DNA from 4 places in the Curtobacterium sp. LFS079 genome. Region 4 is predicted to be linked to each of the others. Evidence: riboswitches for the same ligand, from Rfam matches in the RefSeq annotation. Region 4 holds a riboswitch; each other region holds the start of a gene.
What was found. Region 4 has a riboswitch for thiamine pyrophosphate ahead of thiC (phosphomethylpyrimidine synthase ThiC). Riboswitches for the same ligand answer to the same signal wherever they lie in the genome.
Positions count from the first base shown of each region.

Region 1: it holds a riboswitch for thiamine pyrophosphate, as region 4 does, so the genes downstream of both, thiD (bifunctional hydroxymethylpyrimidine kinase/phosphomethylpyrimidine kinase) here and thiC (phosphomethylpyrimidine synthase ThiC) in region 4, are expected to answer to the same signal.
Region 2: it holds a riboswitch for thiamine pyrophosphate, as region 4 does, so the genes downstream of both, ACNQPB_RS13185 (ECF transporter S component) here and thiC (phosphomethylpyrimidine synthase ThiC) in region 4, are expected to answer to the same signal.
Region 3: it holds a riboswitch for thiamine pyrophosphate, as region 4 does, so the genes downstream of both, ACNQPB_RS16600 (FAD-dependent oxidoreductase) here and thiC (phosphomethylpyrimidine synthase ThiC) in region 4, are expected to answer to the same signal.

Region 1 covers NZ_JBFPFO010000008.1:3,115-5,307, reverse strand. The annotation lists gene thiD (bifunctional hydroxymethylpyrimidine kinase/phosphomethylpyrimidine kinase) at 1-816, opposite strand, end outside; TPP riboswitch at 810-907, opposite strand; gene ACNQPB_RS13705 (Rne/Rng family ribonuclease) at 1,015-2,193, opposite strand, start outside.
Region 2 covers NZ_JBFPFO010000007.1:83,881-86,073, forward strand. The annotation lists gene ACNQPB_RS13180 (ABC transporter ATP-binding protein) at 1-478, opposite strand, end outside; gene ACNQPB_RS13185 (ECF transporter S component) at 478-1,104, opposite strand; TPP riboswitch at 1,167-1,300, opposite strand; gene ACNQPB_RS13190 (NUDIX hydrolase) at 1,542-2,193, shown strand, end outside.
Region 3 covers NZ_JBFPFO010000012.1:19,220-21,412, forward strand. The annotation lists gene ACNQPB_RS16590 (RNB domain-containing ribonuclease) at 1-298, opposite strand, end outside; gene thiE (thiamine phosphate synthase) at 576-1,259, opposite strand; TPP riboswitch at 1,287-1,405, shown strand; gene ACNQPB_RS16600 (FAD-dependent oxidoreductase) at 1,396-2,193, shown strand, end outside.
Region 4 covers NZ_JBFPFO010000005.1:235,306-237,498, reverse strand. The annotation lists gene ACNQPB_RS11175 (amidohydrolase family protein) at 1-623, opposite strand, end outside; TPP riboswitch at 683-790, shown strand; gene thiC (phosphomethylpyrimidine synthase ThiC) at 786-2,193, shown strand, end outside.

The DNA.
Region 1 (2,193 bases), on a different contig from region 4:
CACTTCCAGCACCTCTGAACGGGCGAGTGCTTCCTGCAGCCAGGGCTTCACCTCGCGAAGGGCCTCCTCCCAGCTGCCCAGCCGGGCCTTGGCCGTAGCCATCGCGGACGAGAGCGAGCATCCGGTGCCATGGCTGTTGCTTGTGGCAATGCGCGGCCCCGGAACCTCCACCACATCCTGGCTGAGCAGGCCGGAGGTGTTCACCAGGGCGTCGGGGCAGTCTTCGCCGGCCAGGTGTCCGCCCTTGACCAGAACGGTGCTCCCGGTGGACGCAGCGAGGCGATTGCCCTGCGCCAATGCCGCAGCCCAGTCGCGGGCCTCGTCTTCGCCCAGCAGCATCGCCAGCTCGGGCAGGTTCGGCGTGATCAGGTCCGCGAGCCGGAGCAGTTCCCGGAGGGCTTCCTCGGCGGAAGTTTCCAGCAGCCGGTCGCCGCTGGTGGCGATCATCACCGGATCGATGACGACGACGGCGGGCCGCACCTTGACGAGCCAGCGCCGGACTTCCCCGATCACCTCGGCGTCGCCCAGCATGCCGATCTTGACGGCGTCCACCGTGATGTCGTCGCTGACCGCGTCCAATTGTTCGCGCAGGAATTCGACCGGAGGAACATGGACGGAGCGCACGCCCTTGGTGTTCTGTGCCGTCAGCGCAGTGATGGCAGCCATGCCGTATCCGCCGTTGGCCGCGATGCTTTTGAGGTCCGCCTGGATTCCGGCCCCGCCGGACGGATCGGACCCGGCGATGCTCAGCACGCGGGGCGGCCGGGCAGCAGCGGCGTCAACCGGATAGACAGGGGTGAGTGGTGCGAGTGCCATGAAGCGGACATCCCTTCGCCGGTACTAACCGGGCAGGTTCAACGGGTCTGGTCTCAGCCGGCATCGGTGCGCGGCACCCCGTGTCAGGGAACCAAGTCTAGACGGCCCCCCGGAGCGCCCGGGAATAAGACCATCGGGAACAGGAAAGCCCCGGCGCCCCCGCAATCAAAGCGGGGGCACCGGGGCCTTCAAGGATTCCTAGAGCTCGGACTTGGGAACGCCTACGCCGAGGATTATCGGTTCATCGGCCTTCTTTTGCGGCTGCGTCGCGCTGTCCGGCTGCTTTACAGGGACCTTGGCCTCGTGGGCGGTGCCGCCACTGGCCGCAGACATCCCGCGCTGTTCCACAGTGGTTGCGTTGGCAGCGCCTTGGGCACGGCTCGCGCTGCGGCTGCGCCGGCTCCGGCGTCCCCGCGGGCGATCTTCGGCGCCACCCTCTGCCAGCGCCTCTGCAGCAGCACCATTGGCAGCGGTTTCTTCGGAAGCAGGCCGGCCAAGTCCGGCGAAGGCCTGCGCCAACAGGTCAAGGCTCATCGCAGGTTCGTTGCGCACGGGTTCCTCGTGATGGACGCCAAGCGGCAGGGCCACTTCCTCCCCGCCGAAACGCAGGACCGGCAGCACCGGAGCGTCCGAGGCAGCAGCAGGAGCGGCATCGGCAGCCGGAGACCCGGCGTCGGACACGTCCGCGACGGCGACGGCAGCCTGGGCTTCGGCGGCGTGCTGAAGTTCCTCGTCGTGCAGGTGCGCAGCGTGCGCCGCGGCGGCGATGTTGGCAAACGCGGCGCGCGTCGCGTCGGCCTTGGCCTGACGCTGAACATCTGCACCCTCCGGCACGGGAGCAACCGGCGGGGCCTCGACGGCGGGCTGACCCCCGCCCTTGCCGCGGCGGCGCTTGCGCTCAGTGCGGGCAGGCTGCTGGGTTTCGATGTGCGGGCGATGGTGTTCGGCCGCCACCACGTTGGCGCGGCGATGCTCCACCGGCTCGTCGTGGGTGACCACGCCCCGGCCGGCGCAGGTTTCGCACTGCTCGCCGAAGACTTCCAGCAGGCCCGTGCCCATGCGCTTGCGCGTCATCTGGACCAGGCCCAGGGACGTCACTTCCGCCACCTGGTGCTTAGTGCGGTCACGGCCCAGGCATTCCACCAGGCGGCGCAGGACGAGGTCGCGGTTGGATTCGAGCACCATGTCGATGAAGTCGATCACGATGATGCCGCCGATGTCGCGCAGGCGCAGCTGGCGGACCACCTCTTCGGCCGCTTCGAGGTTGTTCTTCGTGACGGTCTCTTCGAGGTTGCCGCCGCTGCCGGTGAACTTGCCGGTGTTGACGTCCACCACGGTCATGGCTTCGGTACGGTCAATCACCAGGGAACCACCGGA
Region 2 (2,193 bases), on a different contig from region 4:
CGAGCGCCAGGCGCTGCTTCTGCCCTCCGGAGAGGGCCGACGTCGGGTGGTCGATCGCGAAGCCGGCCAGCCCGACGTCGTCGAGTGCCTCGTGCACGCGCGCCCAGATGTCGCCGGGCGGCACGGCCAGGTTCTCGGCGCCGAAGGCGACGTCGTCACCGAGGCGCGAGAGGACCACCTGGGTCTCCGGGTCCTGCTGCATGAGTCCGGCCCGGCCGCGGCTGTCCTGCGGCCGGGCGCCGTCGATCAGCAGCGAGCCGGTTTCGTCGGCGTCGTCCTCGCCGCCCAGTACCCCCGCAAGGGCGTGGAGCAGCGTGGACTTGCCGGCGCCCGACGGGCCCAGCAGCAGCACCCGCTCACCCGGTGCGATGTCCAGGTCAAGGCCATGGACGGCCTGGGCGGTGCGGCCGGCGTGCCGCCAGCCCCAGCCGCGTGCGGAAACGGCAGCGGCGCGGACGCCGGCTTCACTGGACGGCATCAGGAGAAGACGGGCTCCGTGGCGGCCTTCCGGGACGCGAAGGAGCTGAGCACACCGGTCTTGGCCAGGCCGCGGGTGGCGATCCAGGAGAGGCCGCCCGCGATCACGGCACCGGAGATCGCGCAGAACACGATGTAGGCGAGCTTGTCGCCGGCCTCGTACGCGATGTTCCAGCCCCACGGCATGAAGGAGTCGTTCAGGCCGCAGAACAAGCCTGCGCCAGCACCCGCCAGCAGCGATGCGGGCAGGTTGAACTTCTTGTATATGAGTGCCGCGAACACCAGCTCGGCGCCGAGGCCCTGGAGCACGCCGGAGATCAGCACGGTGGTGCCGTACTGCGAGCCCATGATCAGCTCGCCGGTGGCGGCAACGGTTTCGCAGAAGAGCGCCGCGCCCGGCTTGCGGATGATGAGCATGCCAAGCACGGCCGGAATCATCCAGCCGCCGGCGTAGAGGCCGCTGGAAGGCGGGTAGACGAAGACCGGGGCGAGCAGGTTGGCGCCCTGGTCCCAGGCCCAGAAGATCACGCCGCCCGCGACGGCGATCAGTGCCGCCACCACGATGTCCACCACGCGCCAGGTGTAGCCGGTCTTACTGGAAGCCGGCGTCGAAGAAATACCAGTCATTGTGTCCTCCTGAGGAACAGGAGGGGAAAGTGTCGCCCGGCCCTTGTTTCCCGGCCACCGGTCACTCTGAGAACTCGACTCCCTTGCGCCGGTACTAACCGGATCAGGTTCGAGGGTCTGCGGTGTTCCGCACTCTCAGCGCCCTTCCTTCGTTCTGCTGCTGCAGCCCGACGGCGGCGCTCCCCTGTCGTTATCAATTGCCCTTTTGGGCGTGCTCCAGTTTACACCCGGGCCTTTACCGGGCCCCTTCCGGGCGTTTTCGGGGCAGGGCGGACGGTCACATTGGCGCGGGGGTGCCTGGGCCTTGCACATTCTGCTGGATCACCCTGCTGGATAACCGAGGCTTGACCGCACCGTGGCCTGCAATGGTGCGGGTACGGTGGAGTGACTGCAGGTGTGATCCAGCAGAATCGTCACGAGGAGAGCAGGGAGCGTCCATGGCGGAAGACAATTCGCCCGGGAACACCGGGGCGCCCGGCACCGCGTCAGGTACAGCGCCCGGCACCGCGCCCGAGCCGCGGCTGGCGGCGAGCGTGATCCTGCTGCGGGACGGCGCCGACGGCCCGGAAGTCTTCGTCCAGCACCGGGTGTCCACCATGGATTTCGCGGCCGGAATGGTGGTGTTCCCCGGCGGCCGGGTGGACGCCGTCGACGGCAGCGGCTGGAAGTTCGCGGACGGGCTCGTACGGCAGCACGCGCAGGTGTGGCGCCGCTGCAGCATCGCGGCCGCAGACCCCGGCACGGCAGAGCACAACGCGGGCCGGGTCCTTGCCGCGGCGCTGCGCGAAGTCCAGGAAGAGGCGGGACTGCAGCTGGACGCAAGCCTGATGCGGCCGTGGGCCAACTGGGTCACCCCGGCGGACCAGCCTAAGCGCTTCGACACCTACTTCTACCTGGCTGCACCCGGGCCGGAGGACGAGGCCCGGCACCAGACCACCGAGGCCTGGCAGTCATTGTGGATGCCGGTGCGCGGAATCCTTGGCGGCGAGGCCGCGGGCGCCCTCAAGCTGATGCCACCCACCCTGGTGCTGTTGGAGGAACTGCTCCGGCTCGGCAGCACGGAAGCCTGCCTCGCCGTAGAACGGGACA
Region 3 (2,193 bases), on a different contig from region 4:
GGGACACGAAGGAGGGAACGTCGGTAATGGCGTAGAAGACCTTGTAGCCCTCCCCGGAGCGTTCGATGTGCAGTGCCTGGTCCAGGTCGGTGGAGCCGGCAGGATCGATGGTCACGAAGGGAATGTGGTCGAGGTCGAGCGGAGGCAGGGTGTGCCGGGCCACCGCCTCCTTTGCCTCGGCGATAGCGTCATGCGGATAGTCCCCGGGCAGTTCGAGTTCCGTCCTCAGGGCAGCCAGTGCCTCCGCCAGCTGGTTCGACGTTTCACTGACATTCGGGGTTATCCGGTGATGTGACACGAAAGTCAGGGTAACCGATCCGAATAGGGCTGGAAACGACGCCGGGCGACCTAGCATTGCGTCCCGCGTCAATGGGGAGCAGAGGCTGTTTCCTGGTGGTGCCAGTGCGTCTAGTGTGGCGGGTGGGGGATAGAACCAGGAGTCCAAGCCCGAAGGCGCCCGCTACGGTGCCTGAGCTCGTCCGCTGAAACAACGACGGCGGCCGTCGCCCGAGGTGCCAAAAGCACCCGGGGCGGCGGCCGCCGTCGTCATTCAACGGATTGTGACTGCAGGCCCCTCACGTGTCCGGCAGGGCTGCGAGCAGTGACTTGGCGGCCGCCGTCGGGTCGCTTGCTTCGGTGATCGCCCGCACCACTACGATCCGGCCGGCACCGGCCTGCACCACCTGCTCAACATTGCTGTGGTCAATGCCGCCGATCGCGAACCACGGCAGCTGCACCCCGCCCACGCGTTCCTCGTCCGCGGCACGTACCGCACTCGCGGCGTACTTGACCAGATCCAGCCCGACGGCGTCCCGGCCCGGCTTGGTCGGCGTCGCCCAGACCGGGCCAACGCAGAAGTAGTCCAGGCCGCTGCGGCCCGGGGACGCGGCGATCGCGGCGTCAACCTGTTCCGGCGTGTGGGTCGACAGGCCGATCACGGTGGGATCATGCAGCAGCTTCCTCGCCGCGCGCAGCGGCAGGTCCTTCTGGCCGATATGGAACACGGGAGCCCCGGAAAGGGACGCGATGTCCGCCCGGTCGTTGACGGCCCAGAGCCGGCCGTGGCGCTGGGCCACCGCGTGCAGGACCTCCAGGAGTTCAAGCTCCTCGGCTGCTTCGATCGTCTTGTCGCGGAGCTGGATGATGTCCACTCCGCCTTCGAACGCGGCGTCGACGAATTGCTCGAAATCGCCCTGCTTCTTCCGGGCATCGGTGCACAGGTAGAGGCGGGCAGTGGTGTGCAGAACATGCTGGGTCATGGAAACCAGAGTAGTTCCCCTAAACTGGGCTGGTACTGCGGGAGCCGCGACCGTCGTAATGAGACCGTCCGGCTGAGAGGGCTTCAGCGCCGACCGCTTGACCTGATCCGGTTAATGCCGGCGTAGGGAAGGGCCCATGGACACACTTCACCCGGCACCCCGGAATCCTGCCATCACTGCCGACGTCGCGGTCATCGGCGCGGGCATCATCGGCCTCGGCATCGCCCATGAAGCCCGCCGCTCGGGGCGCTCCGTTGTGGTCATCGACCCCGCGCCCGCGACCGGCGCCACCTTTGCCGCGGCAGGCATGCTGGCACCGGTGAGCGAGCTGCACTACCAGGAGGAAGACCTCCTTGAGCTGATGCTTGCCTCCTCGCAGCTGTGGCCCGCATTTGTGCGCGGACTGCCCTCCGATGCGGCCGGTACCGGATACCGCACGACGCCGACCCTCGCCGTCGGTGCGGACGCCGCTGACCGCCGGGCGTTCGCCGACCTGCGGGACGTCCAACTGGGCCTCGGCCTGGAGATCCAGGCCTTGCCGCTGCGTGAAGCCCGCGAACGCGAACCCCTGCTCAGCCCGCAGATTTCCTGCGCTTTCGACATCCCAGGGGACCACCAGGTGGACCCGCGCAGGCTTGCCGCGGCCATCCTCGAAAGCCTGGCCCGGCACTCACCGGGAGACCGCAGCTGGGTCGACGCGGCGGGGTTCGACGGCCTCGTGGACGGTTTCCTGCTCAACACTGCGGCGTCAGGGCTCCTGTGGGAGGACGGCGACGTGGCCGGGGTGCTCCTGGCTGACGGCACCCGGGTCCTGGCCACGGAAACCGTGGTCGCCAACGGCCTGGCCGCCTCCGCGCTGGAAGGCCTGCCGGACGGACTCGCCCTGCCCCTGCGGCCGGTGTACGGAGACATCCTGCGCCTCCGGGTGCCAGGG
Region 4 (2,193 bases):
GCGTGCTCGATGCAGTCGATGCCGGCGTCGAGCATGTCGTCGATGGTGTCCTCCGCAAAACAATGGGCGGTCACGCGGGCGCCTTCGTCATGGACCGCGGCCACGGCGTCCCTGACGACGGCGGCCGGGAAGGAGGGTCCGAGGTCGCCGGCGGAGCGATCGATCCAGTCCCCCACCAGTTTCACCCAGCCGTCGCCCGCGCGGGCCTGCTTCCTGGCTTCCTCCACGAGCTGTTCCGGTTCAATTTCCACGGCAAGGCCGCGCAGGTAACGCCGGCTGCGGGCGATGTGCCGGCCGGAGCGGATGATCCGGGGCACCTCCCCGCTCCCCTGCAGCCAGCGGGTATCCGCCGGGACTCCGGCGTCGCGCACCAGGAGGGTTCCGGCGTCGCGGTCCGCCAGGGCTTGGGTCCGGGCAGTGTCCTCGTCCACCGCTCCGCCTGGCCCGAGGCCGATATGGCAGTGGGCATCCACGAAACCCGGCAGCACCCAGCCGTCCAGGATCGCGTGCGGTTCTTGTTCCGGGCGGGTGAAGGTGAGGCGGCCGTCCACCGACCACAGTCCGCGGCGTTCCTCTGCGGGCCCGCAGAGCACCGGGCCTGTGAATTCGATGATGCGCTGCACGCTGCCACGGTAACATCCGGGCTTTTCGATCCCCGCGCCCGGGGCTGTGGTAGCTTCGACTACGACCACACGGGGGCCCATGCATGGGCTGAGATCAGGCTGACGCAGCCTGCGACCGTCGAACCTGTCCGGGTAATGCCGGCGAAGGAAGTGAGTAATCCTTTGAGTACCTCAAATGCACAGCACAGCCCTGCCCAGAACGGTTCCGCCGACGTGACGCAGTCGCTGAAATCGCATTCCCTGGCCTATATCGAGGACGCCGGTTCCGGCATTCGGGTGCCTGTCACCGAAATTGCGCTGGAGCCCTCCCCCAACGGCGAGGCCAACCCGCCGTTCCAGGTCTACCGCACCGCCGGTCCCGGCAGCGATCCCGTGGTCGGGCTGGAACCGTTCCGCGCGGCCTGGATCGAAGGGCGCGGCGACACCGAAGAGTACAGCGGCCGTGAACGGAACCTGCTCGACGACGGCAAGTCGGCCGTGCGTCGCGGAGCAGCTTCCGCAGAGTGGAAGGGCGCACAGCCGGTGCCCCGCCGCGCCGTCGAGGGCAAGACGGTGACCCAGATGCACTACGCCAAGCAGGGCATCGTGACACCGGAAATGAAGTACGTTGCGCTCCGCGAAAACTGCGACGTCGAACTGGTCCGCAGCGAGGTTGCTGCCGGGCGGGCCATCATCCCCAACAACATCAACCACCCGGAGTCCGAGCCGATGATCATCGGCAAGGCCTTCCTGGTGAAGATCAATGCCAACATCGGCAACTCGGCCGTGACCAGCTCGATCGCCGAAGAAGTCGACAAGCTGCAGTGGGCAACGCAGTGGGGCGCGGACACCGTTATGGACCTCTCCACCGGCGATGACATCCACACCACCCGCGAGTGGATTATCCGCAACTCCCCCGTTCCGATCGGCACCGTTCCGATCTACCAGGCGCTGGAGAAGGTCAACGGCGAGGCCAACAAGCTGACCTGGGAGATCTTCCGCGACACCGTGATCGAGCAGTGTGAGCAGGGCGTGGACTACATGACCATCCACGCGGGCGTGCTGCTGCGCTACGTCCCGCTGACCGCCAACCGCGTGACGGGCATCGTTTCGCGCGGCGGTTCCATCATGGCCGGCTGGTGCCTGGCGCACCACGAGGAGAACTTCCTCTACACCCACTTCGACGAGCTCTGCGAGATCTTCGCCAAGTACGACGTCGCGTTCTCCCTGGGCGACGGACTCCGGCCGGGCGCGACGGCGGACGCCAACGACGCCGCCCAGTTCGCCGAGCTGGACACCCTGGCCGAGCTGACTAAGCGGGCCTGGAAGTACGACGTCCAGGTCATGGTGGAAGGTCCGGGCCACATCCCGTTCCACTTGGTCCGGGAAAACGTGGAGCGCCAGCAGGAACTGTGCGACGGCGCCCCGTTCTACACCCTCGGCCCGCTCGTCACGGACGTCGCTCCCGGCTACGACCACATCACCTCGGCCATCGGCGCCACGGAAATCGCCCGCTACGGCACGGCCATGCTCTGCTACGTCACCCCGAAGGAGCACCTGGGCCTGCCCAACAAGGACGACGTGAAGACCG